Regions from separate parts of the Lysinibacillus sp. CNPSo 3705 genome, predicted to be linked through region 2. Evidence: predicted binding sites of a transcription regulator. Region 2 holds the regulator's gene; the other holds the start of a gene.

Region 1 (15,031 bases), on a different contig from region 2:
TTATTGTGACAGCAATGGAGTTATTACAGCAATTGGGATTAACGAAATTTAAAGTGACGATCGGACATGCGGGTATATTAAATTGCATTTTACAAGATTATACAGAAAGCATTGATCAACAAAATATACTTCGGACGCTACTTGTACAACGCAATTACGTAGGGTTTGAAGACGCGGTAGAATCATTTAATTTACCTAAAACAAAATCTGATGCATTATTGCAATTTATTGAAGAAGCAATGCATTTAAAAGAAATTCAAGATATTGAAAAATATGTGCGAAAAAATGACGCATTAGAATATATGCAACAGCTCGCTAAGCTACTTGAAATGGCAAACTTAGCGGATTATGTAGCCTTTGATTTTACACTTTCTAGCCACATGAGTTATTACACAGGCATGTTATTTGAAGTGTTTGCAACCGGCAGTGGTTTTCCATTAGGCAATGGGGGACGCTATGACGGATTGCTGGAGGTATTTGGCTCAAAAGTAGGTGCTACAGGATTTAGTATTCGTGTTGACCGCCTATTAGAAACAATTGATGCCCAATCTCATGAACGACAAGAAGCTACAGTCGTACTATTTGAGGAAGAACAATTTGAAGCGGCTCTTACGAAAGTACAGACGCTACGTGTACCCGGTAAACAGGTTACCTTACAGTTAAGGAGTAGCCTTGTCGATGAAGAAGCTTTTTTAGCACACTTTACAGAAGTAGTTGTGGTGGGACAGGAGGGCGTTGACGGTGAATGAATTAACGATTGCTATGCCGAAGGGACGCATATTTGACGAGGCATATGAAATGCTTTTAGAAGCTGGCTTTAATTTACCAGAAGAAGTCGAAATGTCTCGTAAATTAATGCTTGAAATTCCAGAAGAAAAAATACGTTTTATACTAGCAAAGCCAATGGATGTTCCTGTTTATGTTGAGCACGGTGTAGCGGATATTGGTATTGCCGGGAAGGATGTTTTGTTAGAACAGCAACGAGAAGTGCATGAATTGCTGGATTTAAAAATAAGTACTTGTTATATCGCATCAGCAGGCTTACCTGATACGACGATGAATGAAATTGCACCAAGAATAGCGACGAAATATCCTAATATTGCAATGAAATATTATAAGGGTATTGGAGAGCAGGTTGAAATTATTGAGCTAAATGGATCGATTGAATTGGCGCCCATGATTGGCTTGGCAGATCGAATTGTTGATATTGTTTCAACGGGCCGGACATTGAAAGAAAATGGCTTAGTGAAGTATGAATTTATTACAGACGTATCATCACGCTTAATTGCCAACCCAGTAAGCTATCGCATGAAGAGCGATCGTATTATCGATCTTGTGAAACGTTTGAAAAAATGCGTTAAATAAAAATGTCAACTGTCTGGAAGAGGCACATTCCTAGATTTAAAGGAGATTAATCCTATGAAAATAGTAAAGCTAGAAAAAGGTATTTCCTTAAAACGACCACTGGAAGGTGGAAATGAAGAACAGTTAAAGATTGTACGTCAAGTATTGAAAGATGTTCGCGCACAGGGTGACACAGCCATACGTTTTTATACAGAAAAATGGGATGGCTTTGCCCCTGACTATTTACGCGTAACGAAGAAAGAGATAGAAGAGGGCGCTAATACAATTGATCAACAGCTTTATGCTGATTTAACAGAAGCTGCTCAAAACATTCGCCTTTATCATGAGCAGCAAAAACGTGCAGGTTATCGCTTGGAACTGACAGATGGTTCATGGCTTGGACAACGCATTACGGCTCTCGATGCAGTTGGTCTTTATGTTCCTGGTGGTACAGCAGCATACCCTTCTTCGGTCTTGATGAACGTTATTCCTGCACAAGTTGCTGGTGTCCAGCGCATTGTTATGACATCTCCAGCAGGTCGCGATGGAAAATTACCTCCAGGTGTGCTTGCTGCAGCGCATATTTTAGGAGTAGAAGAAATATACAAAATCGGTGGAGCTCAGGCGATTGCAGCTCTTGCGTATGGTACAGAGACTATTTCTCCAGTTGATAAAATTACGGGTCCAGGAAATATTTTTGTAGCATTAGCAAAACGTGAAGTGTTTGGTGAGGTAGCCATTGACATGATTGCAGGACCAAGTGAAATTGCCGTGTTAGCAGACGATACAGCATTTGCTGATGAAATCGCGGCCGATCTTTTATCGCAGGCTGAACACGATAAATTAGCTTGTGCCATTTTAGTAACGACTTCTGAGCAATTGGCTATAAAAGTAGCTAATGAAGTGGAGAAGCAATTAACGATTTTACCACGTGAAGAGGTAGCACGTGCATCGATAGAAAACTTTGGTGTCATTTATGTGGCTGAAACGATGGTAGATGCCGTAGATGCCATTAATTCGCTAGCGCCTGAGCATTTAGAAATTGTCACAAAAAATGCGGAGGCTGTAGCTGAGCAAGTACGACATGCAGGGGGGATTTTCATTGGCCGTTATAGCTCTGAACCAGTTGGTGATTACTTTGCAGGGACAAATCATGTGCTGCCAACGAATAGCACTGCACGCTTTGCAAGTGGCTTAAATGTCGATGATTTTGTGAAAAAATCGAGCGTCGTTTTTTATAGTGAAAAAACTTGGGCAGAAAACGCACCGAAAATTGCACGCCTAGCACGTATGGAAGGCTTAGAGGGTCATGCGCGTGCAGTGGAATCACGTGGCTGGGAAAAGGGGTAATACAATGACTGAAAAGAAACGATATGCAAAAGTTGAACGTACAACAAATGAAACGCAAATTTCTGTAGCAATCGATTTAGATGGTGAAGGGAAAGCAAATATTAAAACAGGTGTTGGCTTTATGGATCACATGCTTGACCTATTTATTAAACATGGGCTTTTTGATGGGACGATAGAAGCGAATGGTGATACGTATATAGATGATCATCATACAACAGAAGATCTAGGAATTGTCTTAGGCCAAGCTATTCGTGAAGCGCTCGGTGATAAAAAAGGAATAAAGCGTTACGGCACAGCATTTGTGCCAATGGATGATGCACTTGCACAGGTCGTTGTAGATTGCTCCAATCGTCCTCACTTAGAATATCGTGTGCCACAGTTGAAGGAAAAGGTCGGTAGTTTCGATACTGAATTAGTACATGAATTTTTGTGGAAGTTTGCACTCGAGGCTCGGATGAATGTTCATGTGATTGTACCTTATGGCCATAATACACATCATATTATTGAAGCTATTTTTAAGGCGTTAGCACGTGCCATTGACGCAGCAGTGGAAATCGATCCACGTGTTAAAGGTGTACCATCGACTAAGGGGCTGTTAACGTGAAAATAGGTGTTATTGATTATGGAATGGGGAATTTATTTAGCGTTGAACAAGCATTAAAACGACTTGGCTGTGAGGTTGTTGTTACGGCTAACGACACAGTGCTAGACGCAACAGATGCACTGTTGCTTCCTGGTGTTGGAGCGTTTCCTGATGCCATCAAACGTTTAGCTGAAACGAATTTAGATCAATATTTACACAAGGTGAAAGCAGAAAATCGACCACTTCTCGGAATTTGCTTAGGCATGCAATTATTATTTGAGCAAAGTGAAGAAGTGTCCCCAACGAAGGGGCTGGGTTTTTTTAAAGGCAGCATTAAACGATTTACTGGTGACAGCGCTGGGCAAACGTATCGAGTGCCGCATATGGGATGGAATGAGCTCGTCGTGACAAAGCATCCTTCTTGGTTAAATGGTGAAGTAACGGCAAAACATGTTTATTTTGTGCACTCATTTTATGCAACTGATATCGAGGAAACGGAGCTTGTCGCTTATGCGGATTATCATGGTATTAAAGTTCCTGGCATTGTGGCAAATGGCTCTATTACGGGCATGCAGTTCCATCCTGAAAAGTCAGGCGAACTAGGTGTTCATTTATTAGAGCAATGGTTGAAGGGGGTGGCATCATGTTAACAAAGCGCATTATTCCATGTCTTGATGTGAAAGAGGGACGTGTTGTCAAAGGTGTACAGTTTGTGTCTTTACGTGATGCGGGTGACCCAGTTGAGCTTGCTAAGTTTTATGATGAGCAAGGGGCAGATGAGCTTGTGTTTCTAGATATTTCAGCATCACATGAAGGACGTGAAACAATGGTGGATGTCGTACGGCAAACTGCAGCTACATTAGCCATCCCATTCACAGTAGGTGGTGGAATTCGAACGTTAGATGATATGAAACGTATTTTACGTGCAGGTGCCGATAAAGTATCAGTGAATACTTCTGCTTTAGAGCGTCCAGAGCTTATTAAAGAAGGTTCTGACTTTTTTGGCGCACAATGTATTGTTGTAGCTATTGATGCCTGCTATAGCGAAGAAGATGCCACGTGGATGGTTTATACGCATGGGGGCCGAAACAAAACAACATGGCGAGCAACTGAATGGGCGAAGGAAGCGGTTCGCTTAGGTGCAGGTGAAATTTTATTAACGAGTATGAATCAGGACGGTGAGAAATCCGGTTTTGATTTAGCGTTAACAAAAGCTGTGAGAGAGGCTGTGACAGTTCCTGTTATTGCAAGCGGCGGTGCAGGGAATGCCGAACATTTTTATGAGGTATTAGCTGAAGGTATCGATGCAGATGCAGCACTTGCAGCATCCATCTTCCATTATAAAGAAACGAGCGTAGCACAAGTAAAAGAATACTTACGTGAAAAAGGAGTGACAGTAAGATGATTGACAGCATTAAATTTGATGAAAAAGGTCTTGTCACTGCGGTTGTACAAGATGCAAATACAAAAGAAGTACTAACTGTAGCGTATATGAATAAAGAATCTCTAGAAAAAACGCTTGAATCAGGAGAAACATGGTTTTTCTCACGTTCACGTCAAGAGCTCTGGCACAAAGGGGCAACGAGTGGTCATACGCAAAAAGTGGTATCTATCAAGGCGGACTGTGATGGTGACGCATTAATTGTGGAAGTAATTCCTGCTGGACCGGCTTGTCATACTGGAACAACTTCTTGCTTTACGGAGATTATTCAGCACAATGCCAAGGTCGGATCTGTTGAGATTCTTTCTAAACTCGTAAAGGTCATTGAAAAGCGCGAGCAAGAAATGCCAGAAGGGGCGTATACTACATATTTGTTCGATAAAGGAATCGATAAAATTTGTAAAAAGGTTGGAGAAGAAGCAACTGAAGTTGTCATAGGTGCAAAAAATCGCGATGCAGAAGAAGTGAAATGGGAGGCTGCCGATTTAATGTATCACTTACTAGTATTACTGCAAGAGCAAAAAGTAAGTATTTATGACGTGTTACATGTGTTAGAAAAACGTCACGAGGAGAAATAACGGCATATTGCTTATTGTATGTTATAATAGAAGTTACTGTGTAAAGGAACGTATAATACGTTCCTTATTTCTTGTTTCGGAGGAAATATTTTGGAAAAGAAACGTCAAAAAGAGACTCAAACGAATATAGTGTCGTTCATTCCAACAGGCGACTATTATTATAAAAAATCAATTCAAGCAATGAATAGCGGACAAATGAATAAAGCCTATAAATATTTACAGCGAGCAGTTGATTTAAGCCCTGATGATCCGATGATTTTATTACAATTAGCGATAATAGAGTTAGAGGGTCAACGTTTCGAGGAAGCGTATGATCTACTTCGTCGTGCTTATCAAATAGATAAAGACAATCCAGAAATTATTTTTTACATGGCAGAGGTTTCAGGATGTATTGGGATCATACATGATGCTAAACGTTTTGCAGAGCAATATTTACAAATAGAGCCAGAAGGTGCCTATGCAGATGAAGCTGCTGAAATATTAGAGTTTGTTGATTTTGAGCAGGATGATTTTGAGGAGCTTGAAGGTTCAGCTGAAGATTTATATCGGCAAGAACAGGCGAGACGCTGTATGGAAAAGGGAGATTTCCCTGAAGCTATTAAAATGCTAGAAAACTTAATTGAAGATAGACCAGATTTTTGGTCGGCTTATAATAACTTAGCCCTTGCCTATTTTTATGTGGGTGAAGCAGAACAAGCGAAAGCGCTGCTAAACACTGTATTACGTGAAAATAAAGGGAATTTACATGCACTATGTAATTTAACGGTTATCGCATACTATGAAAAAAATGAAGAAGATTTAAAGGATCTTTTAGAAATACTTGTGAAAATTCAACCATACTTATGGGAACATCGCTACAAGCTGGGTGCAACATTAGCGCTCGTTGGACAATATGATTTAGCATTTAAATGGTTACGTAGCATGCAGAAAAGAGGCTATGTAGGCGATGCTGGCTTTTACTTTTGGTTATCACATGCCGCTTATTTCTCAGGACATGAAGAAATTTCAAAAAGTACATGGGAGCAGCTACTTGAGCTAGATCCCGATAAAGAAGGCTTTGAACCTTGGCGTCAAGAAGAAAACAATTATTCACTTGATGCATTAGAACATGACCGTGATTATATTGTAGAAAAGCTAGAGAGCGAGTATACAAGTGAACGCATATTTGGTTTGTTTTTATTAAGCTGTACAGCACATAAACAGGAAATTATTGCGCATCCAAAATGGATAGATGTTGACCAATTTAATGCGTATGAAAAGCTATTCCTCGCTTATGCACTAGGACATCAATTTGATATGAAAAACAAAGTAGAGGCTAGCTTTATACGAGCAGTAAGTGTGCCAGAAATTTTACTAGAACAGTATGATAAGCTAACGACATTAATTGCACCAATGTTCCAAATGTGGTTTGTGCTTTGCGAGCAAGCATTGATGAACAATTATCGTTTTACAAATCCAGCAGCTATTGCAGGAGCAAATGATTATTTATTCCGTTCTTCCCGAATGCTCAAGGTGACAAAAAAAGAAATCGCTCAGCAATACGGAGTGTCAGTGTCAACTTTATCGAAGTATATTGAAGAGATTTTAATGTTCTTACCAGACACTCATAATTAGACCGTGAGCAACATAGTTGAATAACTTTTTACTTTCACATACGATGAACATACTAACATTATTATAAAAAAGTAAAAAATCTGTTTAGGGGGAAGTATTTATGTCAGAAGAAAAAATTTATGATGTAGTAATAATTGGTGCAGGTCCTGCTGGGATGACTGCTGCTGTTTACACATCACGTGCCAACCTTTCAACTTTAATGATTGAACGTGGGATCCCTGGCGGACAAATGGCAAATACAGAAGAAGTAGAAAACTATCCTGGGTTTGATACAATTCTAGGGCCTGAGCTATCTACAAAAATGTTCGATCATGCTAAAAAATTCGGTGCAGAGTATGCATATGGCGACGTAACTGAAATTATTGATGGTGAGGAATATAAAACAATAAAATCAGGTACTAAAGAATATAAAACACGTGCAATTATTCTTTCTACAGGTGCCGAATATAAAAAAATGGGCGTGCCTGGCGAAAAAGAACTTGGAGGCCGTGGTGTCAGCTATTGTGCAGTATGTGATGGTGCATTCTTCAAGCAAAAAAATCTTGTTGTCGTAGGTGGCGGGGATTCTGCTGTTGAAGAAGGCGTTTATTTAACTCGCTTCGCTGATAAAGTAACAATTGTACACCGACGTGATAAATTACGTGCACAAAAAATTCTCCAAGATCGTGCCTTTGCTAATGAAAAAATTGATTTCATTTGGAATGCAACAGTGAAGGAAATTAATGAGGCTAACGGTAAAGTTGGAAGTGTAACATTACAATCAACTGTAGATGGTACAGAATCTAATTTTGCTACTGATGGCGTATTCGTATACATTGGTATGCTTCCATTAACAAAACCATTTGAGTCTCTAGGCATTTTAAATGATGCTGGTTATATTGTGACAAATGATAATATGGAAACGACAGTACCAGGTATCTTCGCAGCTGGAGATGTACGTGAAAAATCACTTCGTCAAATCGTTACAGCAACAGGGGACGGAAGTATTGCAGCACAAGCAGTACAGCACTATGTGGAAGAATTATTAGAAAAAATTAATGCTTAATAGTGGATCATTGAAAAGGGCAATCTCCTTTCAAAATGGGTGTGCATATTTTAGTAGAATGCCCAAGATCAATATTTTGAGGTAAAAAATACAATTTTAATACGGTCTTAATATAGTTGTAACTTGAATGACATATAAAAGGTGTAATATATAAATTGTAATTAGCAATCCCCCTTTTATTTTGTTAAGTAGGTTGTTTCCATCAATTAGGTGGAGCAGCCTATTTTTGTTGTGAACGGAAATTTTTATGACTGAGTTTCATATGTTTGAGTAAAGGTTAAAAACAGTATCGATAAAGTTAAAATTGCAAATGACGTAAAGTTTAGAATTGAGGACAAACCTTGTTTGGTCTTGCTATAATAAAAGGTAGAATGCAAAAGAGATTAGAGGTGTGCCTATGCAAAGAATTGCAAATTTAATAGCCGTAAAAGACGGTCAAGTGTTATTACTTCAGAAGCCGAGACGTGGCTGGTACGTAGCTCCTGGCGGTAAAATGGAGAGCGGTGAATCGATTTATGAGGCTGCAGTACGGGAGTTTAAAGAAGAAACAAATGTCACACCAATAAATGCTCATTTAAAGGGTGTTTATACAATGGTTATTAAAGAAAATAATGAGGTAGTGGACGAATGGATGCTTTATACATTTGTTGCAAAGGATGTAGAAGGAGTACCGTTTAAAGAAACTAGAGAAGGCGAACTTGCATGGCACCCAGTAGAGGATTTGAAACATTTGCCAATGGCTGAAGGTGATCGAACAAACTTACAATTTGCTATCTCACAATCAGGCATTCAGTACGGTACATTTGAATACACAACTGAATTTGAATTACTTCATGAGAAAATACAAATATCAATCGAACAATAAAGGAGCTGCATGACAGTGGTGGTTGAAGGACCAAAAGGTACAAGTGAATTGGTTATTATTACAGGAATGTCTGGAGCTGGGAAAACAGTAGCTATTCAAAGCTTTGAGGATTTAGGGTATTACTGTATTGATAATTTACCACCAGCGTTACTTACAACATTTTTAACCTTACTAAGGGATTCGGGTAAAAATATTACACGTATAGCAGCTGTCATGGATATGCGTGGTGGCGACTTTTTTGATTCTCTTATCGGCGCTCTCGACCATATTCTTAAAGAAGGTGACATCGTTGCACGTATTTTATTTTTAGATGCAGATGATGCAGCTTTAGTTAGACGTTATAAAGAGACAAGACGTGCACATCCATTGGCTGTAAATGGTTTACCATTAGATGGCATTAAACAAGAACGTAAGCTTTTATCCGAAGTAAAAGGTCGCGCTAAATTTGTCTATAATACATCTAATATGAAGCCTAAAGAGCTACGTGAAAAAATCGCTAAAGAATTTGCCAGCGATGCTGATAATATTTTCTCGGTAAATATTATGTCTTTCGGATTTAAACATGGTATGCCGATAGATGCCGACTTAGTTTTTGATGTCCGTTTTTTGAAAAATCCATATTATGTAGAAGAGTTACGCCCCAAAACGGGTTTACAAACGGAGGTATCTTCTTATGTTTTGGCACTTGAGGATACGCAAACACTTATTCAAAAACTAACGGATTTGTTTGAATTTATGATTCCGCTCTATAGACAAGAGGGCAAATCACAACTTGTCATTGCCTTTGGATGTACTGGAGGACAGCATCGTTCAGTAACATTAGCAGAGTATTTTGGGGCATATTTAGCTGGAAAGGAAAATACTGTTATTACACATCGTGACATCAATCGTAGAAAGGATTGAGTGAATGGGAAAGAAGCGAACAAAGCTTGTTGTAATTGGTGGTGGTACGGGGCTTTCTACGTTACTACGAGGACTCAAGCACCACCCATTTGATATTACTGCAATTGTGACAGTAGCAGATGATGGTGGTTCTTCAGGACGTTTACGAGATGACTATGATATTCCACCACCTGGTGATGTCCGTAATGTGATCGCGGCGTTATCGGATGTTGAGCCGCTTGTAGAGCAAATGTTTCAATACCGATTTTCTGCATCAGAAGATTTACGTGGGCATTCATTAGGTAATTTAATGCTGACTGCTTTAACAGATATTACCGGGGATTTTAACCATGCTATTAGTGAGATGGGAAAGGTTTTAAAGGTCCATGGTCGCGTCATACCAGCTGCCAACAAAAAGATAAATTTACATGCTGAGCTTGAGGACGGTTCAATCATTGAAGGGGAATCTAAAATTCCAAAGGCAAAAAAACGAATTAGTCGTGTTTTTTTAGTGCCTGAAAATGTGAAACCGTTACCAGAGGCTATTCGAGCAATTCATCGTGCTGACTATATTTTAATTGGTCCAGGAAGTTTATATACAAGCATTATTCCAAACCTTCTTGTAAAAGGAATAGGAGAAGCTGTTGTAAAGGCTAAAGGAAGAAAAATTTATGTTTGTAATTTAATGACCCAAAAAGGTGAAACCATTTCATATACAGCAGGTGATCATGTTAAAGCTATCTATAAACATGTTAGTGACTCCTTCATTGATTCTATATTGGTGAATGATGTAAAACTCCCTCATCCTGTAAAAGAGCTTTATAAGGAAGAATGTGCTGAGCCAGTAACATTCGACGTTGCAAAGCTTGAAAGTATGGGATTAGAGGTTATTAAACGGGATATTGCCACGATTCGACCAGATGGGACGGTACGTCATAATGCTACAAACGTTGCGAAATGGCTTGTAGATTACGCAAATATCTATGAACAAGAAGTTAGTGAATCATAAAGCGCTTATTGTATATGATAAGATGAACATATACATAGAACAAAAAGTTGAAAGGAGGGCGTGATATGTCTTTTGCTTCAGAAACGAAAAAAGAGTTAACGCAAATAGAAGCGGACAATCATTGTATGAAAGCAGAAGTATCTGCCCTAATTCGTATGAATGGTTCATTATCCTTTGCTAATAAACAGTTAAGCTTAGACGTACAAACTGAAAACGCTGCAATCGCAAGAAGACTTTATACGATTATGAAGAAGTTGTATCCGTATAATGTAGAGTTACTTGTTAGAAAAAAAATGCGTTTGAAAAAAAATAACGTATACATTTGCCGTGTAAGAGAAGGTGCGCGTGAGCTACTGATTGATTTAGAAATCATCTCAGACGACTTTCAATTTAATCATACTATTTCTCGGAAGCTCATTAAAAAGAGTGGTCAAAAAAGAGCATACTTACGGGGTGCTTTTTTAGCTGGTGGCTCTGTCAACAATCCAGAAACATCTGCCTACCATCTAGAAATTTATTCATTATATAAAGAGCACGGCGAGGCCTTAATGGATTTAATGAATGAATTTGAGCTAAATGCAAAAACAATTGAACGAAAAAAAGGCTTCGTAACTTATTTAAAAGAGGCGGAAAAAATTTCAGATTTCCTTAACATTGTTGGAGCGCATCAAGCAATGATGAAATTCGAAGACGTCCGCATATTGCGAGACATGAGAAATAGTGTCAATCGCATAGTCAACTGTGAAACAGCAAACTTGAATAAAACAATAGGCGCAGCATTACGTCAAGTAGAAAATATCCGATTTATTGAAAATGCAATAGGTTTAGATCAATTGCCAGAAAAACTACGCGAAATTGCACGATTACGCGTAGAATACCAAGATGTCACACTAAAAGAACTTGGTGAAATGGTATCAAGTGGAACGGTTAGTAAATCCGGTGTCAATCATCGATTACGGAAAATAGATGAAATAGCCGATGCATTAAGAAGCGGAGAAAAAATTGGTGGTTAAATTTTCATACTTTTCAGGTATGAATGTGAAAAGCGTAATCGCGTATTGTTCTTTTGCTAGTAAGTAAGGTAAGATAAAAATAATAGATGAACGGTAGTAAAGGGGAGTTTTAAGAATGACCGAGAGAAGAGTCCATGTAAAATTAAAATTAGGACTACAAGCTAGACAAGCAGCACTATTTGTACAAGAAGCAAATCGTTTTAACGCAGATATCTTTCTGGAAAAGGACGAGAAAAAAGTAAATGCTAAATCCATTATGGGTGTTATGAGCTTAGCCATTGCAAAAGGAACAGAGGTAGTACTTAGTGGCGATGGCAACGATGCTGAGCAAGCGGTTACAGCATTAGCAGCACTAATCGAAAAAGAAGATTAAAAAACTATGACGCAAAAACTGTCCAAACAGTAAAACTTACATGTTGGACAGTTTTTTTTGTGTTTTTGCACTGATAAATAGGTCCTGAAAGTTAAGCCAAAGCGATGGATATTATGGCGAAGCGATGGAAGGAAAGGTCAGGCGGCGGAAAGAGTTAAAGTGATGGAAAGGGTAATCAAAGCGCTGGAAAGAGAAGGATACGACGGAAAGAAAAAGATGCAACGGAAAGAGCCAAAGTGATGGAAGGAAAAGGCTACGACAGTAAAATGTCAGAGCGATGGAAAGAAGACGTTGCGACGGAAAGAAGAGCCGAAGCGACGGAAAGAAGAGCCGAAGCGACGGAAAGAAGAGCCGAAGCGACGGAAAGAAGAGTCAGATCGACGGAAGAAGACGCTGCGACGGAAAGAGGAGTCAGAGCGACGGAAAGAAAGTTCGAAGCGACGGAAAGAAGAGTCAGAGCGACGGAAAGAAGACGCTGCGACGGAAAGAAAGGCTGAAGCGACGGAAAGAAGAGTCAGAGCGACGGAAAGAAAGGGCGAAGCGAAGGAAAGAAGACGCTGCGACGGAAAGAGGAGTCAGAGCGACGGAAAGAAAGGCCGAAGCGACGGAAAGAGGATTCAGAGCGACGGAAAGAAAGGCCGAAGCGACGGAAAGAAGAGTCAGAGCGAAGGAAAGAAGACGCTGCGACGGAATGAAGAATCAGAGCGACGGAAAGAAAGGTTGAAGCGAAGGAAAGAAGAGTCAGAGCGACGGAAAGAAGAGTCAGATCGACGGAAGAAGACGCTGTGGCGGAAAGAAGGCTGAAGCAACGGAAAGAAGAGTCAGAGCGACGGAAAGAAAGGTCGAAGCGACGGAAAGAAGGGTCGGAGCGACGGAAAGAAGGGTCGGAGCGACGGAAAGAAAGGTCGAAGCGACGGAAAGAAGACGCTGCGACGGAAAGAAGTCCATCAAACCAATACAGTTAATGTCGAACAAAAAAAGACATCCCAGAAATAATCTGGGATGCCATTAACTTTTTTATTTACGTTCCATAATTTGGTCGATTAGGCCGTATTCTTTTGCACGCTCAGCTGTCATGAAGTTATCGCGGTCTGTATCTCTTGCAATGACTTCAAGTGGTTGACCAGTGCGTTCCGATAAAATTCCATTTAATTTTTCACGTAAGAATAAAATACGTTTTGCAGCGATTTCGATTTCAGTTGCCTGACCTTGTGCACCGCCAAGAGGTTGGTGAATCATTACTTCAGCATTTGGTAATGCGAATCGTTTACCAGGTTCACCAGCAGCAAGTAGGAAAGCACCCATAGATGCTGCCATTCCGATACAAATTGTTTGTACTTGTGGCTTGATAATTTGCATTGTGTCATAAATTGCCATACCAGCAGTGATAGATCCACCTGGTGAGTTAATGTAAAGGAAAATATCTTTGTCTGGATCTTCTGCTTGTAGGAATAGAAGTTGAGCAACAATTGAGTTAGCAACGTTGTCATCAATTGCACTTCCTAATAGGATGATACGATCTTTTAGTAGTCGTGAATAGATGTCATAAGCACGTTCACCACGACTTGTTTGTTCAATAACTGTAGGAATTAAATTCATGTTAAATCCTCCTTAAAAAACTAAATTCGAATACTTTTGCTGAAAACTTCCTTGGTAATTCAGCTGTATCCTTATCATACACATTATAGTCAGGGAAGGTCAAATATTAACCCTGTTAAAGTAAAATAAATTAAATCAATTTTGCCTTAGCGTATTTATAGTGCTGCCTCGCTTTCGCCACAGAAACCATTTGCCGCCGCCGCCTCGCTTTGGCCACAAAAACATTGGATGCAATAGCCTCACCCTCGCTCAGAAACCATAGGATGCTACCGCTTCGCTTTCGCAACAGAAACCATTGGATGCGCCGCTTCACTTTGGCAACAAAAACATAGGATGCAAATGCCTCGTCCCCGCTCAGAAACCATAGGATGCTACCGCTTCGCTTTCGCTCAAAAAACATTGGATGCAATCGCTTTGCTTTTCGCCACAAAAAACTTGGATGCAATCACATCGCCCTCGCCTAGAAACCATTAAATCTTACCGCCTCGCTGTGCTACAAAAAACATTTCCCATTACCGCCTCGTTCCACGCAAATAAGGAAGTACCGCAAACGCTTTGCTCTCACGTAAATAGATACTGTCTCCAAAATTTAAAGGGTATCAGCATAATTCACAATCTGTGATATCCGTCTGTAGGTTATCTTTTTTTCGTAGGTTTTTGATACTTATTGGATGAAGATAAAAAAAGTTAAAATGTTTTGCATTCTATAGTTGAAATATGGGCAATAGGTTTGTATAATTGATAAGGTCACATAAGTTAAAGTACAGTACACTATTTTGCAGGTATGCTTCACATGAGGGTTATCTACATCATGCTTTTCTAAAGCCTAGGGTGAGTACTTTTTTTTTTGTTTAATTGCCCTCGTGGTGTAATGGATAACACGTAAGATTCCGGTTCTTGCACTGGGGGTTCGATTCCCTCCGAGGGCGCCATTTTACTGATTATTTGATTTACTTTTATAACTCAATTCTCCTAATAAGTAGTTTAGCAGCCTGCTTAGTGGGGAAAAGAGAAGGGAATATAATGGAAATATTGCCTAATAGGCATTATTCCCGTATATGTTCCTTTCAAACCTTCAAAAAAGCAACAACTCCAAATTATTTTTAGTGAACATACTGTACGTGAAGACTAGTTATACTAGTCGAAAAAAAGAATCCTATCTGAGGGGATTCTTTTTTTTTACAAATAGTCTAAAAATAGCACCAGGATGAATGGCAAAACATTCACTCCAGGTGCTATTTTTAGTTATTCGATAGGTGATCGGCTTGACTTGGCGAATCCATGAACGAAAAGCATTAAAACATTAAACAAGAGCAGCCCCTGGGTGATAGTGAC
Region 2 (15,031 bases):
GCGTATTTTCCAAGAAGAAATTTTCGGGCCAGTTGTTGCTGTAACAACATTTAAAACAAAAGAAGAAGCGTTAGAAATCGCGAATGACACATTATACGGTTTGGGTGCAGGTGTATGGACACGTGATATGAATACAGCCTATCGCTTTGGTCGTGGTATTCAAGCAGGACGTGTTTGGACAAACTGCTACCACGCTTATCCTGCACATGCAGCATTCGGTGGCTATAAAATGTCAGGGGTTGGTCGTGAAAACCATAAGATGATGTTAGCTCACTATCAACAAACGAAAAACCTATTAGTTAGCTACAGTGAAAACAAACTTGGTTTCTTCTAATCAATAGGGAGGTGCATGAGCGTGGTCGAGCGAGTTATAGCAACAGAGGAAGCGCTAGCACTAAAAGAATTATTGAAAGAAAAGCATGGTCCTGTTATATTTCATCAATCAGGTGGATGCTGCGACGGCTCTTCGCCAATGTGTTATCCAGAGGGCGACCTACTATTAGGTGATCAAGATGTTTGCCTAGGAGAGATTGGTGGTGCTCCCTTCTATATGCATAAAAATCAATACGACTACTGGAAGCATACACAAATAATCTTAGACGTTGTCGATGGTAGAGGTGGTATGTTTTCACTTGAAGGCGTTGAAGGGAAACGGTTCTTAACAAGATCAAGAGCCTTTTCAACAGAGGAGTTAAAGGAATTAGGTGTAATTTAAAGACTTTAGTGACAGCGGCAAACAGTATTGCCGCTGTTTTTTATGTTGATTTATTTGGAAAGTTTATGTGAGGTTATATGGCTACTTGATAGGAGGCTTTCACACAAAAAATCATGTGCTACTGTCGCTTCGTTAGCAGGAATGAAACCAATCCAACGTTATGATGATGAGCCAAAATGAATGAATCCTTTTTTGTTTAATTACGTAAATATGGAAAAGGAGCGTGTTAAACATGGATTTCGTTATGATTGAAAATCAGTTTACAAATATGGTGGAGGATGTCTCGAATGCTGTTGGCCGGACAGTGCATCGTAAAATTGTGTTAGCCATAGCTAGCAAATATGTGGCATCTGGAAAACCTTTTGATTCTGTTAAGTATAAAGAAGTATTACAAGAAATGAAAAAGCAAACTTCATGGACATCTCCGTTAAGAACAACGGTAGGTTATAGTATTGCTGCAAATTTATTGGAGCAAGAAGATCCACAACAAGCCGTAAAAAATTTACTGCACAACGTGAATATAATGAAGGAAGCGAAATTTAGAAGTGGGAATTTTAGTTTTATTGGAGCACAGTTTTTAACTGAAGAGGAAAGCGAGAAGCGTGCACATGCACAGGCGGCACGTGCATTATTTGATGCAATCCGTAAACATCATAAGTTTTTAACGTCATACGATGATATTCCTTATGCAGTATTGTTAAGTAGCCCCTCTGATGATGCGGAGCTACGTGCGGAAACAATGAATCGTTATTATAAAGAATTACGTACGTATAATTTTAATGCGGGTAATGAGCTTCAATGGCTATCGCAATTACTGACTTTCTTATCAGCCCAATATGATAATAATCTAGTGCCAAATGTTGTGACGATCCGTGACACACTAAAGAATCAGGATGTAAAGGTCAAGACGATGCACTATCCTTTACTTGGTTTTTTAGCAATCCTTGAAGTGAATCAAGTACAGCTTCAACAGATTGTTGATGTATATAATGAGTTAAAAGATATGAAACTTTTAAAATGGCATCGTGAATTTGTGTTATTTATGGCCATACAAATTGTAATTTATGATATGGCGCAGGTGCAACAATCCTTATCAATGACGATCATGTCATCTATTGAATTATTAATTCAAGCACAGCAAGCAGCAATGTTCGCGGCAATGGGGGCAGCAGCTGTAGCATCAAGTTCTTCGTGATAAAATAAAGAAGAACTTGATTTTTTGGAGGTGCATTTGAAGGATGAAGGAAACAAAGCTTTGGATGAATGGCCAATGGCAGAACGCAAAGGAAACATATGAGCTAAGTTCGCCCTATAGTGGTGAGGTTATTGCAAAGGTAGCTAAAGCATCAATTACTGACGTTGAGCAAGCAATAGAAGGTGCACATAAGGCATTCCAAACGTTTAAAAAGACAACAGCCTACGAACGTGCCGAAATATTATATAAAGTGGTTAACATAATGCGTCAGCGCAAAGAGGAATTAGCTGAAATTTTAGCCCTAGAGGCAGGTAAGCCAATATCGGCAGGTTTAACTGAAATAGAACGTACAATAGCAACTTATCAATTTGCTGCGGAGGGTGCTAAGCAAGCAAACGGTGAAACGGTACCGATGGATGCTGCACCAGGGGCAGGAGATCGTATCGGCTGGACAAAACGAGAGCCTATAGGTGTAATTTCAGCCATAACACCATTTAATTTTCCATTCAATTTAGTGGCACATAAATTAGGTCCTGCTTTTGCAGTTGGAAATACGGTAGTCTTAAAGCCAGCGACGCAAACGCCATTAAGCTCTATCGTGATGGCAGAAATTTTCCAGCGAGCGGGTCTACCTAATGGTGCGCTTCAAATTATTACAGGTAGCGGAGGGGAGCTAAGTGATACACTAGTGACCCACCCACTTGTGAAAAAGGTGACATTCACGGGTAGTGGTAAGGTTGGTTTAGGCATTAAAGAAAAAGTAGGCTTGCGTAAAGTCACTTTAGAGCTTGGTTCCAATGCTGCAGTAATTGTCGAGCCATCGACACCAATTGATAAAATTATTTCGCGTTGTGTCGGTGGTGCTTTTAATTTTGCTGGACAGGTTTGTATCTCTTTACAACGTATTTATGTACACGCATCTATTATTGATGAATTTACAAAGGCGTTTGTAGCGGAGACAGAAAAATTAGTGGTAGGTGATCCACTAGATACAAATACGGATGTTAGTGCAATGATTAATCCAAAAGAAGTTGAACGTATTCGTCAATGGATTGACGAAGCAAAGTCACAAGGTGCGATAGTTGCAACAGGCGGAACATTTACGGAACGTACTTTAACGCCAACTGTTATGACGAATGTGACGTCGGATATGAAAGTTGTTTGTCAGGAAACATTCGCGCCAATCGTCTCAATTGTTTCATATGAAACATTAGACGACGCTATTCGACTAGTGAATGAGTCGGAACTTGGTTTAAATGCTGGCATTTATACGAATGTGTTACCTGATGCATTACGTGCAGCAGATGAAATACAAGCGGGTGCTGTTATTATTAATGATATTCCGACATTTAGGGTCGATAATATGCCATACGGTGGCGTAAAAATGAGTGGCTACGGGCGCGAAGGTATTAAGTGGGCAATTGAGGAAATGACAGATATGAAATTTATAACGATGAAAAAATCGTTCTAATTTGCATCAACTCTTTTTCTACGATACGATGACGAAAGAACATTTCATGAAGGGAAGTTGCAAGAACTATGACAAACAACGCAATACCGATGGGTCAGTCACGTACTGTTCAAACGCGTCTCGTATTACCGCCAGATACAAATAATCACAACTCCATTTTTGGTGGAAGAGTGTTAGCTTATATTGATGAAATTGCTGCAATTACGGCAATGAAGCATGCGAAAGGGCATGTAGTTACAGCCTCTATTGATTCAGTTGATTTTTTATCGGCAGCACATGTAGGGGATATTTTAGAAATCGAAAGTATTGTTTCCTCAACTGGACGTTCTTCAATGGAAGTTTACGTTCGGGTTATTTCACGAAACATTGAAACTCGTGAGGAAAAATTAACGACAGAATCCTTTGTAACGATGGTTGCAGTAGATGATGATGGTAAACCTAAGCCAGTTCCTGCAATTTATCCTGAAACAGATGCAGAAAAACGTCTGTTTGAAACAGGCCCTGCAAGACGAGAACATCGTAAGCAAAAACGGGAATTACCGCATTAAAAGAGAAAAGGGAAATTGACGTATACTGTCAGTTTCCCTTTTTGTGCTTACATTTTTAACTCATTTACCACATTAATCAGTGAATCGGAGGAAGAAGAAACGAGTGTAGCTCCTTGTGACAGTTCAGTAATCAAGTTAGAGATTGTTGAAATATCTCTGGATGTATTTACATACTGCTGTTGAATTCCAGCAACAGCATCGGCGATATCATTAAATGATTTAGATAAACTGTTTTGTGTATCTACGCTATGTTGAATCTTTTGATCCACGTTAATAACTGAATTAGACATTGTTGTAATATTACTTTCTGTTTCTCTAATGAGATGAGAAACATTTTGTACAGCATTTTTTGTCTCTTCTGCAAGCTTACGAACTTCCTCTGCTACAACAGCAAAACCTTTACCATGCTCACCCGCACGGGCTGCCTCGATAGAAGCATTCAATGCTAATAAGTTGGTTTGATCGGCAATTCCCGTAACTAGCCCTACAATCTCTGATATTTTTTGAGAAGATGTGCGTAATTGGTTCATCGTAACTTCAAGACTGTTTACACTTTGCAAAATAACTTGTATTAAATCATTTTGATCTTGTAGCTGCTGCTGTCCGCGTTTGGATTTTTCCTGTGTATCAGCAACGAAGGATAAGCCTTGTTTAGTCGCTACTGCGATATCGTCCGTTTGAGAAGAAATGACTAATAAAGAGGCTGCTGTTTCTTCACTAATCCCATTGAGCTCCTCTGCCGTTTTTTGAATGGTAGTGACAAGTGCGTGTTTTGTGTCATCAGCTGCTGCTCGAATGCGTTCCTCTTCTTTTTCATAGGCTTCGATTACAAGCTGCTGCTCGAAATTAATGATTTTGCAGAAGGCATTGATAGCACGTATGGCATCATGTTTTGATAAATCCAACTCATTTGTAAAGCGTGTAAATGTCGTTGTTAATGACTGGAATGAGGCGATATACCACTTTGATTGTAGACCAATTCGAACATGGGTTTCAGCGATTGCCTTCCGTTCATCAATATAAGCGTTGTTAATATGACTTTCGAAAATATCACTCAAGTGCTTATGTAAAGTAACTTTTAAACGATCGATTTGTGACGTTCTGTTTATAATATCTAACAAATCTTGGCTTAAACTAATAGCTGCATAAAATTGATCCACCATTTCAGGAACTAAATCTTTAGCTAAAGGCTGTAGTTGTTTAATGATGGCTAAATCCTCAATTGTTAAATCTAAAAGTTGCAACTGTTTTTGAAGTTTTGGATAGTTTGATACATCCAATTGTACATTATTTTTATAATTTTCAGGTGCTAATGTAATTGAGTAGCTAGAATCGTTCTTTTTTGTAAACCAACTCATTGTCTGTTTGCTCCATTCTTTATAAATGCATAGTAGTATATAAAAATCGAATTGCTTAGTTTGTTAATTTTTCGGAATATATGGTATTTAGTCTATTCTACTATTTTTTGTCGTGAATTTGGTTAAAATTTTAGTGTATTTCTTTATTTTTTATAGGCATTATAGACGACTGTCGCTTAAAAGTCATGAAATAGACTATTAAAAAGGTAGTAGGTAAATTGAATTTAAAATAGGAAACCTGTAAAATACGAACTGTTTAGATTGAACGTAACAATGGTTTTGAGGAGGTATTACATGGAAAAGAAGCGTTTCAAATTTGTTATTCCGGTTATGGTAATTGTAGCGATTGGCTCGGTTTACATGTTAAGAAACTACTATGCTGAAGTACCAGACTTAGATCAACTATTAATTACTATCTGTGCAACAATAGTATCTGGGGTACTCGCTTACTTTTTATTTCCACAGCAAGGCGAACATAAAGTTGATGATCGTGGTCCTTACTGACAGTAGAAAGGCACCTTAGAAAAATCTCAGGTGCCTTTAATATGTTGTGCGAGTAAACGCTTTGCGCGGGTACTTCTCGTCATCGATGACGATGGTCCTGAAGGAATTAAGGTTTAAATAATTTGAACCAGCCTTTAAGCTTAAAGACTGCCAGCATAAATAAAGCGATAAAAATCATAATTCCGAGTACGATAAAGTAGCTAAATCTCCCGTGTAGCTCTGGCATATATTCGAAATTCATGCCATAAACACCGGCAATGAATGTTAGCGGAATAAAGATTGTTGAAACAATTGTTAAGGTCATCATGATGCCATTCATACGACTAGAGCTCATCGCCATATAGCTATCACGCATATCTGCAGTGAGCTCACGGTTGGATTCAATCATTTCGGTGAGTTTAAGCAGATGATCGTAAATATCTCCGAAATAAGCTCGTTCTGATTTATTTAGTGAAAATCGGTAAGAGTTAAGGATACGATATAATAGATCACGCATTGGTAATATGGTGCGACGTAGATCAAGCAAATCACTACGGAATTCAAACACAATTTTCATAGCGTTAAGGTTACTTTGATAGGTAAGCTCATCTTCTAGTGCATTTAAATGATCCTCAATCTTATAGACAAGCGGGAAATAGTTATCAACGATTTTATCGATTATCTGGTATGTTAAATAGATGGTGCCACGTTCCCAATTCTTTGGCTGTTTTTCTAACATCATTTGTACTCGATCTATCTCCGGTGCTGAATTTTTATGAAATGTGACAATAAATTTATTAGAAACAAAAATGTTTACTTCTTCAGCTGTTAATTCTTCGTTAACTCTTTGGATAACAAAGAAGTGGAAATCATCATAAAAATCGAGCTTTGGTCGCTGTAAACGCATTAAACAATCTTCTATAGCGAGTGGGTGAAAATGGAAAAATGTATCTAACAGTAGTTCTTCCTCATCGGTCGGACAATTAAAATCGACCCAGTACCATTCAAATTCGTTTTTGTGTATATCTTCAAGCGGAAAATCCTTTATAAGCTTTTGGTCTTTTGTAATGCCAATTGTACGTATCACAGCATTCACCTCAATTCTGTTAATTATAGCTTAACAGGTGTATATATCTTCACAACAAACTTTCTTTATAACATATCCAACCACCAAATAAAGCAGTCGCAAAGAATCTAGATGGTTTTGTAAAACCTGCCTGCTGTAATAGTGCTAAAATGTCCTCTTCACGCATAAATGAAAGAGAACGTATCGATTTCTCCATTTCTGCTACTTCCGATGGTGTTAGCTTTGTATGCTGTAGCCAATAAGCACGCCATAAATCAAATTGTAGCTCAGTTTCTAAGGAACCTTGCTGCCCATATTTTGAGACGAGGACAAAGGGAGCACCAGGCTTTAAATTATTCGCTATTTCTTGTAATGTTGCAAGCTTCTCCTGATCATCTTGTATAAAGTGAAGCACTAATACACAGCTTGCTGCATCAAACTTCACTGCAGGTAACTGAGTATCCAGTATAGTTCCTTGATATAAAGAAATATTATTAGGTAGAGATTTTAAACGTTCACCAGCGATTTGCAGCATCGCTTCTGACGGATCTATACCAACAAATGACCAATGAGGACTTTTCTCAGCAAGCTGTAAAATCTCATTGCCGCTTCCGGAGCCAACTACTAAAAATTCAGCTGTTTCATGTAACGCAGATTGGTAAAAGGTTTGTGTCAAACGTAGCATTGCATCATAGCTAGGGAGCGTGCGACGAATACCTTTTTCGTATTCGTTGGCAAGTTTGTTATTAAATTCCATCGGTTATCACATGCCTTTCAAAAAAATTTTAAAATCCAATTTATATTTGAAACTATTTAAGAAATAGATCCGTAAATAGTAGTACATAAAATAAAAAATTAAATGGAAGGATTGATATAAATGGAAACTAAATGGTCTAAGGTAATCATACACGCAAGTGCGTTTTTTGCGCCATGGTTAGTACCGATTATATTTTTCTTAATCAGCTCAGATGAAGAGGTAAAAAGTATTTCCGTGCAAGCCTTATTGTTCCAAGTTGTGATGGGGGTATTAATGACAATTTCGGGGATTTTAAGCTTCCTAATCATTGGTATACCGTTCTTAATTGTGTTTGGTATCATGTATTTTATTGCACCAATTATCGGTATTGTAAAGGCTCTATCTGATGAGCATTGGCGTTATCCAATAGTTGGTCGATGGGTATAATTTTTATAGACGCAAGTATATGCTAGTTGCATATGCTTGCGTTTTTTCTATAGCTGAAAAGGGCATCTTATAACTAAGAAACTTATTTCAACGGTTGTCCAAACATCCGCTGAAATAAGTGAAGCCTCTGGCGGATGTTAGCCTAAAATCATCGCTTCCTTACGATAACGGCTAACTGACCTGCATCAAGCTGCTGACGCTACGCTTTCGGGCAAAAAACATCCTGCTCGCCAAACCACAAAGCCGATTCCGGACGCAATTATTTCTGGCATAGGCATAATTGATTTTTTCTAAGTGCGAAATAATTGCAATTATTTTCAAGCGTTTTGTATAATATACTCAAAGAAAGTCAAAGATAGTCAAAGTCAGTGAAGTAAGCGAGGTGTATTCCTAAAATGCGTAATATATCAGACATCATAGAAGGCTACTTAAAGCAAGTGCTTGAATTAGGTGGAGAAGGGCATATTGAAATAAAACGTAGTGAAATCGCAGATAAATTTCAATGCGTGCCCTCACAAATAAATTATGTAATCAATACTAGATTTACTGTCGAGCGAGGTTATCTTGTTGAAAGCAAACGTGGTGGTGGTGGATACATTCGAATTTTACGTGTCCGCGCGAATTCACAAATTGATCTGATTGATGATGTCCTCGCGCAAATAGAAGGTGGGGCATCGCAAACAATGGCAGAAGATTTAGTGTATCGACTAATTGATGAGCAGGTAATTTCAAAGCGAGAAGCGAAATTAATGTTAGCAGCAGTTGATCGCTCAACTCTCGATTTGCAACTCCCATTACGGGATATTATTCGAGCAAGAATTTTACGAGCGATGCTAACAACGATTAAATATGAACAGCACAAATAAAGAGGTGATGGGAATGATATGCGAACATTGTAAGCAGCGTAATGCGACAGTTACCGTAACACAAATTCAAAATGGTCAAAAAGTAGAGCATCATTATTGTGACGTCTGTGCCTCGCAGTTCCATCCATTTCATGCTGAGTTTAAGCAAGAGCCAATATCTATTCAGCAGTTATTATCCAATTGGTTTGGCTCCCCTACATGGCAGCAACAACAAGTGGGTGAAAAACAGCAGGCACCACCACAACCGCAAACATGCCCACAATGTGGATTTACGTATAAACAATTTTTAAAAGAAGGTAAGTTTGGATGCCCTAGCTGCTATGATACCTTTGGTGAACACTTACCGAAGCTCTTTAACCGTATACAGGCTGGTCCTCAACATATAGGAAAAATGCCCGGTGCCCAAAATAATGTCTATGTCATCAAAAAGCAAATTGAAGATATTCGTAAACGTATGAAGATTGCTGTAGATGAAGAACAATTTGAAGAGGCCGCAAAGCTTCGTGATGAAGCGAAGGAACTTGAGAAGCAGCTACAATTTGAAGGTGGTGATGTGTCGTGATGATTGAGTCATTTTTAGAGCGTGCTACACCGATATGGATGAGTGTAGAGGACGATTATTCAGATATTGTCATAAGTACACGCATTCGCCTTGCTCGAAATTTAGATGGTTATCGTTTTCCATTAGCCTTTACAGAGGATGAAGCATTACAGGTGGAACACGCAGTTACACATGCAATCAAGGATAGTACAGAACTTCGAGAAAATTATTCATATTTTGCTATTAAAGACTTAACGTCTTTACAGCGTCAAATACTTGTGGAAAAGCACTTGATTAGTCCTCAGCTTGCAAAAAAAGAGCGAGTTGGCTCCATGCTCTTATCTGATGACGAATCAACTAGCATTATGGTGAACGAAGAAGACCATTTACGCATTCAATGTATGACGGCGAGCTTTCAACTTCAAAAGGCATACGAGCAAGCTAATAAAATTGATCGTACCTTAGAGAAAGCCTTGCCTTACGCATTTCGAGATACATTTGGTTATTTAACAAGTTGTCCAACAAATATTGGTACTGGTTTACGAGCATCTGTCATGATGCACCTGCCTGCCCTTACACTTACGGGTCAGATGAATCAAATCATTAATGCGATGACACGATTAGGAATGACGGTAAGAGGAATATATGGGGAGGGTAGTGAAAATATAGGGAATGTTTACCAAGTGTCAAATCAGATTACACTAGGGAAAACAGAGGATGATATTTTAGCCGATATCCAAAGTGTCGCTGAAAAAATAATTCAAAAAGAACGACATGCAAGAGGAAAGTTAATGGAAAAAGCAGAGCTTGCCTTAGAAGACCGTGTATACCGTGCTTTAGGGACATTAACACATGCTCGAATTTTAACGAGTGAGGAAGCTGCTACCTGTCTTTCAAATGTTCGTTTAGGAGTAGATTTACGGTTAATTGAAGGTATTAAAGCGACTAAATTAAACGAATGTGTTGTTAGTATGCAACCTGGATTTTTACAGAATTACGCAGGTGACGTTTTGCCACCTACTGAGCGAGATCGCGTACGAGCGGAAATGCTTCGTGAGGCACTATCTCGAGAAAATATGAGTAAGCCTATTATTCGGAGAAAAGGAGAGGATTCATTTGATGTTTAATCGTTTTACACAACGCGCGCAAAAAGTATTACAGCTTGCCCAAGAAGAGGCAATTCGTTGGAAACACGAATCAATTGGAACAGAGCATATTCTATTAGGGCTTATCCGTGAAGGTGGCGGTATTGCTGCAAAAGCATTAGAAGCCATTGATATTAGTCCCCAAATGATTGAATCAGGTATCGAAGAGCTTGTAGGGAAAGGTAAAGAAGATGTTGGTCCAATTGTCCACTACACACCTCGCGCTAAAAAGGTAATAGAACTATCAGTCGATGAATCACGTAAATTAGGTCATTCCTATATCGGCACAGAGCATTTACTATTAGCGCTTATTCGTGAGGGTGAAGGTATAGCGGCCCGTGTATTAAATAATGCTGGTGTCGGATTGAATAAGGCTCGTCAGCAAGTGCTATTGTTATTAGGTAATAACGATAATGCTCAATCTGGTCAACAAGCTGCACAGGCTGCCAATACACCAACATTAGATAGCCTTGCGCGTGATTTAACGCAAATTGCTCGTGAAGGCACTTTAGATCCAGTCATTGGTCGAAGCAAGGAAATTACACGTGTTATTGAGGTTCTATCACGTCGTACAAAAAATAACCCTGTATTAATCGGGGAGCCAGGTGTTGGTAAAACAGCTATTGCTGAAGGCTTGGCACAGCAAATTATTAATAATGAAGTCCCAGAAATTCTTCGTGATAAACGTGTTATGACACTTGATATGGGGACAGTTGTTGCTGGAACAAAATATCGTGGTGAATTTGAGGACCGCTTGAAAAAGGTAATGGATGAAATTCGCCAAGCAGGAAATGTTATTTTATTCATCGATGAATTGCACACATTGATCGGTGCGGGTGGTGCAGAAGGTGCCATAGATGCGTCAAATATTTTAAAACCATCTTTAGCACGTGGCGAGCTGCAATGTATTGGTGCAACGACACTAGATGAGTATCGCAAATATATTGAGAAGGATGCGGCATTAGAGCGTCGTTTCCAACCAATTCAAGTTGATGAACCAACTGTAGAAGAAGCAATTCAAATTATTCAAGGCTTACGTGATCGTTATGAAGCACATCACCGTGTGAAAATCACTGATGAAGCAATTGAAGCGGCAGCAAAAATGAGTGATCGATATATTTCTGATCGTTTCTTACCAGATAAGGCGATTGACTTAATCGATGAAGCCGGTTCTAAAGTCCGCTTACGTTCATTCGCAGTGCCACCAAACTTAAAGGCACTTGAAGATAAGCTTGAAAATGTGCGCTCTGAAAAGAATGCAGCTGTCTCAGGTCAAGAATTTGAAAAGGCAGCATCATTAAGAGATACAGAGCAAAAGCTAAAAGATGAAATCGAAACTACAAGAAAAAACTGGAAGGAAGAACAAGGTAAAGCCGAGTCAAAAGTGACAGTGGATGATGTAGCAGCGGTAGTATCTATGTGGACTGGAATTCCCGTTTCGAAAATTGCGTCAGAAGAATCGTCTAAGTTATTACAACTTGAAGAAGAGTTACACAAACGGGTTGTAGGTCAAGGAGAAGCAGTAGAGGCAATTTCTCGTGCAATACGTCGCGCAAGAGCTGGTTTGAAAGATCCGAAACGACCAATTGGCTCATTTATTTTCTTAGGCCCTACAGGGGTTGGTAAAACAGAGCTTGCCAGAGCACTAGCTGAGGTTATGTTTGGCGATGAGGACGCAATGATTCGCGTGGATATGTCTGAGTACATGGAAAAACATTCGACTTCACGTTTAGTTGGTTCACCTCCAGGCTATGTAGGTTTTGATGATGGCGGTCAACTAACGGAAAAGGTTCGTCGTAAACCGTATTCAGTAGTATTACTAGATGAAATTGAGAAGGCTCATCCAGATGTTTTCAATATCTTACTTCAAGTACTTGAAGATGGCCGTTTAACAGATTCTAAAGGTCGAGTGGTCGATTTCCGCAATACCGTTGTTATTATGACTTCAAACGTCGGTGCAGATGCTTTAAAATATCAGAAAAACCTTGGCTTTAATGTAGGTGGTACTGATACGAAGTATAAAGATATGAAGGGTACAATGCTCGAGGAATTGAAAAAAGCATTCCGTCCAGAGTTCTTAAACCGTATCGACGAAATGATTGTCTTCCACTCACTAGAAAAAGAACATTTAAAAGAAATCGTCGCAATGATGGCGAATGCTTTAACAAAACGTCTGAAGGAGCAAGACATTTCGTTAGAGTTAACGGATTCGGCACTCGAGAAAATTGCAGAGGAAGGCTACGATCCTCAATACGGTGCTCGTCCACTACGTCGTTCGTTGCAAAAACAAGTAGAAGACCGTTTATCGGAAGAACTGCTGAAAGGCAATGTAGAGAAGGGTAATCAAGTTATTATTGATTACGTAAATGAAGAGTTTGTTGTGAAGAAAAAAGAGGAAGTTTCTACTTCTAAATAATCTTCAACAGTGGGGGCATTCATCCCTCATCTGCCCATTAAATGTTTATTTGAAAAGAACAGCAAGGCATAGTGCCAAGCTGTTCTTTTTTATCGTCATTTAGCATTTCTGAAGGTGGTTCCTTTTTAGAGGGTTCCAAACACCTACTGAAATAGAGGAACTTAGTCTAAGAGCGCCACGTCCTGTGGTAACGACTGAGTGACCACCATCACGTTGCCCCCAAAGCCTCGTCGGACGATTTTAAAAGGAATAAATTATGCGGGCACAATTAAAAATCCGGACGTAATTACGCCAAGGCTTAAATTGATGTACAATAAATATAAGAACAAATATTCGAGGTGGATGCATTTTGGCGAAGAAAAAAACAAAATTTGTATGCTCAAGCTGCGGCTATGAATCCGCAAAATGGATGGGAAGATGTCCAGGGTGTGGGGAATGGAATAAGATGGTTGAAGAGGTGGAGGTGGTCGCGAAAGGGCCACGTGGGGCATTCCAGCATTCTGCTACGGTTACTCAAAAGGCTCTCCCTATTATGCAGATTGAAGCAGCTGAGGAATCACGAGTTGCAACAGAAATGGGTGAGCTTAACCGAGTGTTAGGTGGAGGTATCGTGCCGGGTTCTCTTGTATTAATTGGGGGAGATCCTGGGATTGGGAAATCGACGTTGTTATTACAAGTATCTGCGTTGCTTTCGAATAAAGGGCATCGCGTGCTTTATATTTCTGGTGAGGAATCCATCCGTCAAACAAAGCTACGTGCAGAACGTTTAGGAGTGGTGTCACAGGAGCTGTATATCTATTCTGAGACGAATTTAGAGTTTTTAAATCAGACTATTGACGATGTGCAGCCAAAGTTTGTTATTGTCGATTCGATTCAAACTGTTTTTCATCCAGAGGTAACGAGTGCACCTGGTAGTGTATCACAAGTGCGTGAATGTACAGCAGAACTTATGCGGATTGCAAAAACAAAGGGAATTGCAATTTTCTTAGTTGGACATGTAACAAAAGAGGGCCAAATTGCAGGGCCACGTATATTGGAGCATATGGTTGATACGGTATTGTATTTTGAAGGGGAACGACATCATAATCACCGTATTTTACGCAGCCAAAAAAACCGTTTTGGCTCTACGAATGAAATTGCTATCTTTGAAATGCTTCAGGGGGGCTTAAAGGAAGTGTTAAACCCGTCTGAGTTGTTTTTACAGGAGCGTTCACAGGGAGCGGCAGGATCAACAATCGTAGCCTCAATGGAGGGTACACGGCCAATTCTAGTTGAAATTCAGTCACTTGTAACACCAACAAGTTTTAATTATCCAAAACGAATGGCAACAGGTGTCGATCAAAACCGTGTACAACTGCTTATGGCTGTTCTTGAAAAGAGAATGGGCCTCATGTTACAGGCTCAGGATGCATATATTAAAGTTGCTGGCGGCGTGAAACTGGATGAGCCTGCAATTGATTTAGCGGTGTTGACAAGCATCGTTTCAAGTTTTAAGGATCAGGCTGTCAGAGCAACGGACTGCTTTATTGGGGAAGTAGGTTTGACAGGCGAGGTGCGTCGTGTATCTCGTATTGAACAACGTGTGATTGAGGCAGCAAAGCTCGGATTTAAACGGGCCTTCATACCGGTTTCGAATATAGGTGGATGGGATTTTCCACAAGGTATTGAGATAGTTGGTGTGGAAACGATAAAGGATGCATTGAATGCTTGCTTTAGAGAGCTATAAAAAAGCTTGTGCATGTTGGGCAATGTTCTGACATGCACTTTTAATTTATTTCAGCGGGTGTACAAACACCCGCTGAAATAAATTAAAGCCTCCGGCGGATGTCACGGAAATCGGCAAGGAGTTCTTTGTGCATGCACAAAGCCGATTCCGGACGCAATTATGCCGAGGCATAATTGATTTGCAAGCTTTTGTAATTCATAGATAGAAGGTAGGAAACTCTAAAGGGGGTAATGGCGTCTAAGATAACGTCTGTGAAAAGGCTTCTTTAATGCCCAGCAGATGCTTAAGCATGGAAGGATTTCAATAATTGATTGTCCT

Evidence for each region. The regulator CtsR, encoded in region 2, represses protease genes until heat stress. The targets are predictions, from matches to a motif close to ATGGTCAATAAAGGTCAAACA.
Region 1: clpP (ATP-dependent Clp endopeptidase proteolytic subunit ClpP) is a predicted target of CtsR. The motif match lies at 13,782-13,802, and genes of this name have one in related genera.

Annotation. Positions count from the first base shown of each region.
Region 1 is NZ_JAQZSD010000033.1:29,797-44,827, forward strand. Features, by position in the region: gene PVA17_RS14925 (ATP phosphoribosyltransferase regulatory subunit) at 1-749, shown strand, start outside; gene hisG (ATP phosphoribosyltransferase) at 742-1,365, shown strand; gene hisD (histidinol dehydrogenase) at 1,420-2,694, shown strand; gene hisB (imidazoleglycerol-phosphate dehydratase HisB) at 2,699-3,298, shown strand; gene hisH (imidazole glycerol phosphate synthase subunit HisH) at 3,295-3,927, shown strand; gene hisF (imidazole glycerol phosphate synthase subunit HisF) at 3,921-4,682, shown strand; gene hisIE (bifunctional phosphoribosyl-AMP cyclohydrolase/phosphoribosyl-ATP diphosphatase HisIE) at 4,679-5,296, shown strand; gene PVA17_RS14960 (tetratricopeptide repeat protein) at 5,387-6,910, shown strand; gene trxB (thioredoxin-disulfide reductase) at 7,011-7,955, shown strand; gene PVA17_RS14970 (8-oxo-dGTP diphosphatase) at 8,353-8,820, shown strand; gene rapZ (RNase adapter RapZ) at 8,830-9,723, shown strand; gene PVA17_RS14980 (gluconeogenesis factor YvcK family protein) at 9,728-10,711, shown strand; gene whiA (DNA-binding protein WhiA) at 10,777-11,724, shown strand; gene PVA17_RS14990 (HPr family phosphocarrier protein) at 11,840-12,097, shown strand; gene PVA17_RS14995 (hypothetical protein) at 12,389-12,901, shown strand; gene PVA17_RS15000 (hypothetical protein) at 12,883-13,062, shown strand; gene clpP (ATP-dependent Clp endopeptidase proteolytic subunit ClpP) at 13,115-13,696, opposite strand; tRNA gene PVA17_RS15010 (tRNA-Arg) at 14,554-14,628, shown strand.
Region 2 is NZ_JAQZSD010000002.1:66,948-81,978, forward strand. Features, by position in the region: gene adh (aldehyde dehydrogenase) at 1-334, shown strand, start outside; gene PVA17_RS01160 (DUF779 domain-containing protein) at 356-715, shown strand; gene PVA17_RS01165 (DUF4003 family protein) at 948-1,910, shown strand; gene PVA17_RS01170 (aldehyde dehydrogenase family protein) at 1,954-3,381, shown strand; gene PVA17_RS01175 (acyl-CoA thioesterase) at 3,450-3,929, shown strand; gene PVA17_RS01180 (globin-coupled sensor protein) at 3,977-5,287, opposite strand; gene PVA17_RS01185 (hypothetical protein) at 5,582-5,791, shown strand; gene corA (magnesium/cobalt transporter CorA) at 5,898-6,857, opposite strand; gene PVA17_RS01195 (class I SAM-dependent methyltransferase) at 6,907-7,593, opposite strand; gene PVA17_RS01200 (DUF4870 domain-containing protein) at 7,714-8,019, shown strand; gene PVA17_RS01205 (CtsR family transcriptional regulator) at 8,415-8,885, shown strand; gene PVA17_RS01210 (UvrB/UvrC motif-containing protein) at 8,899-9,447, shown strand; gene mcsB (protein-arginine kinase McsB) at 9,444-10,553, shown strand; gene PVA17_RS01220 (ATP-dependent Clp protease ATP-binding subunit) at 10,543-12,987, shown strand; gene radA (DNA repair protein RadA) at 13,337-14,713, shown strand.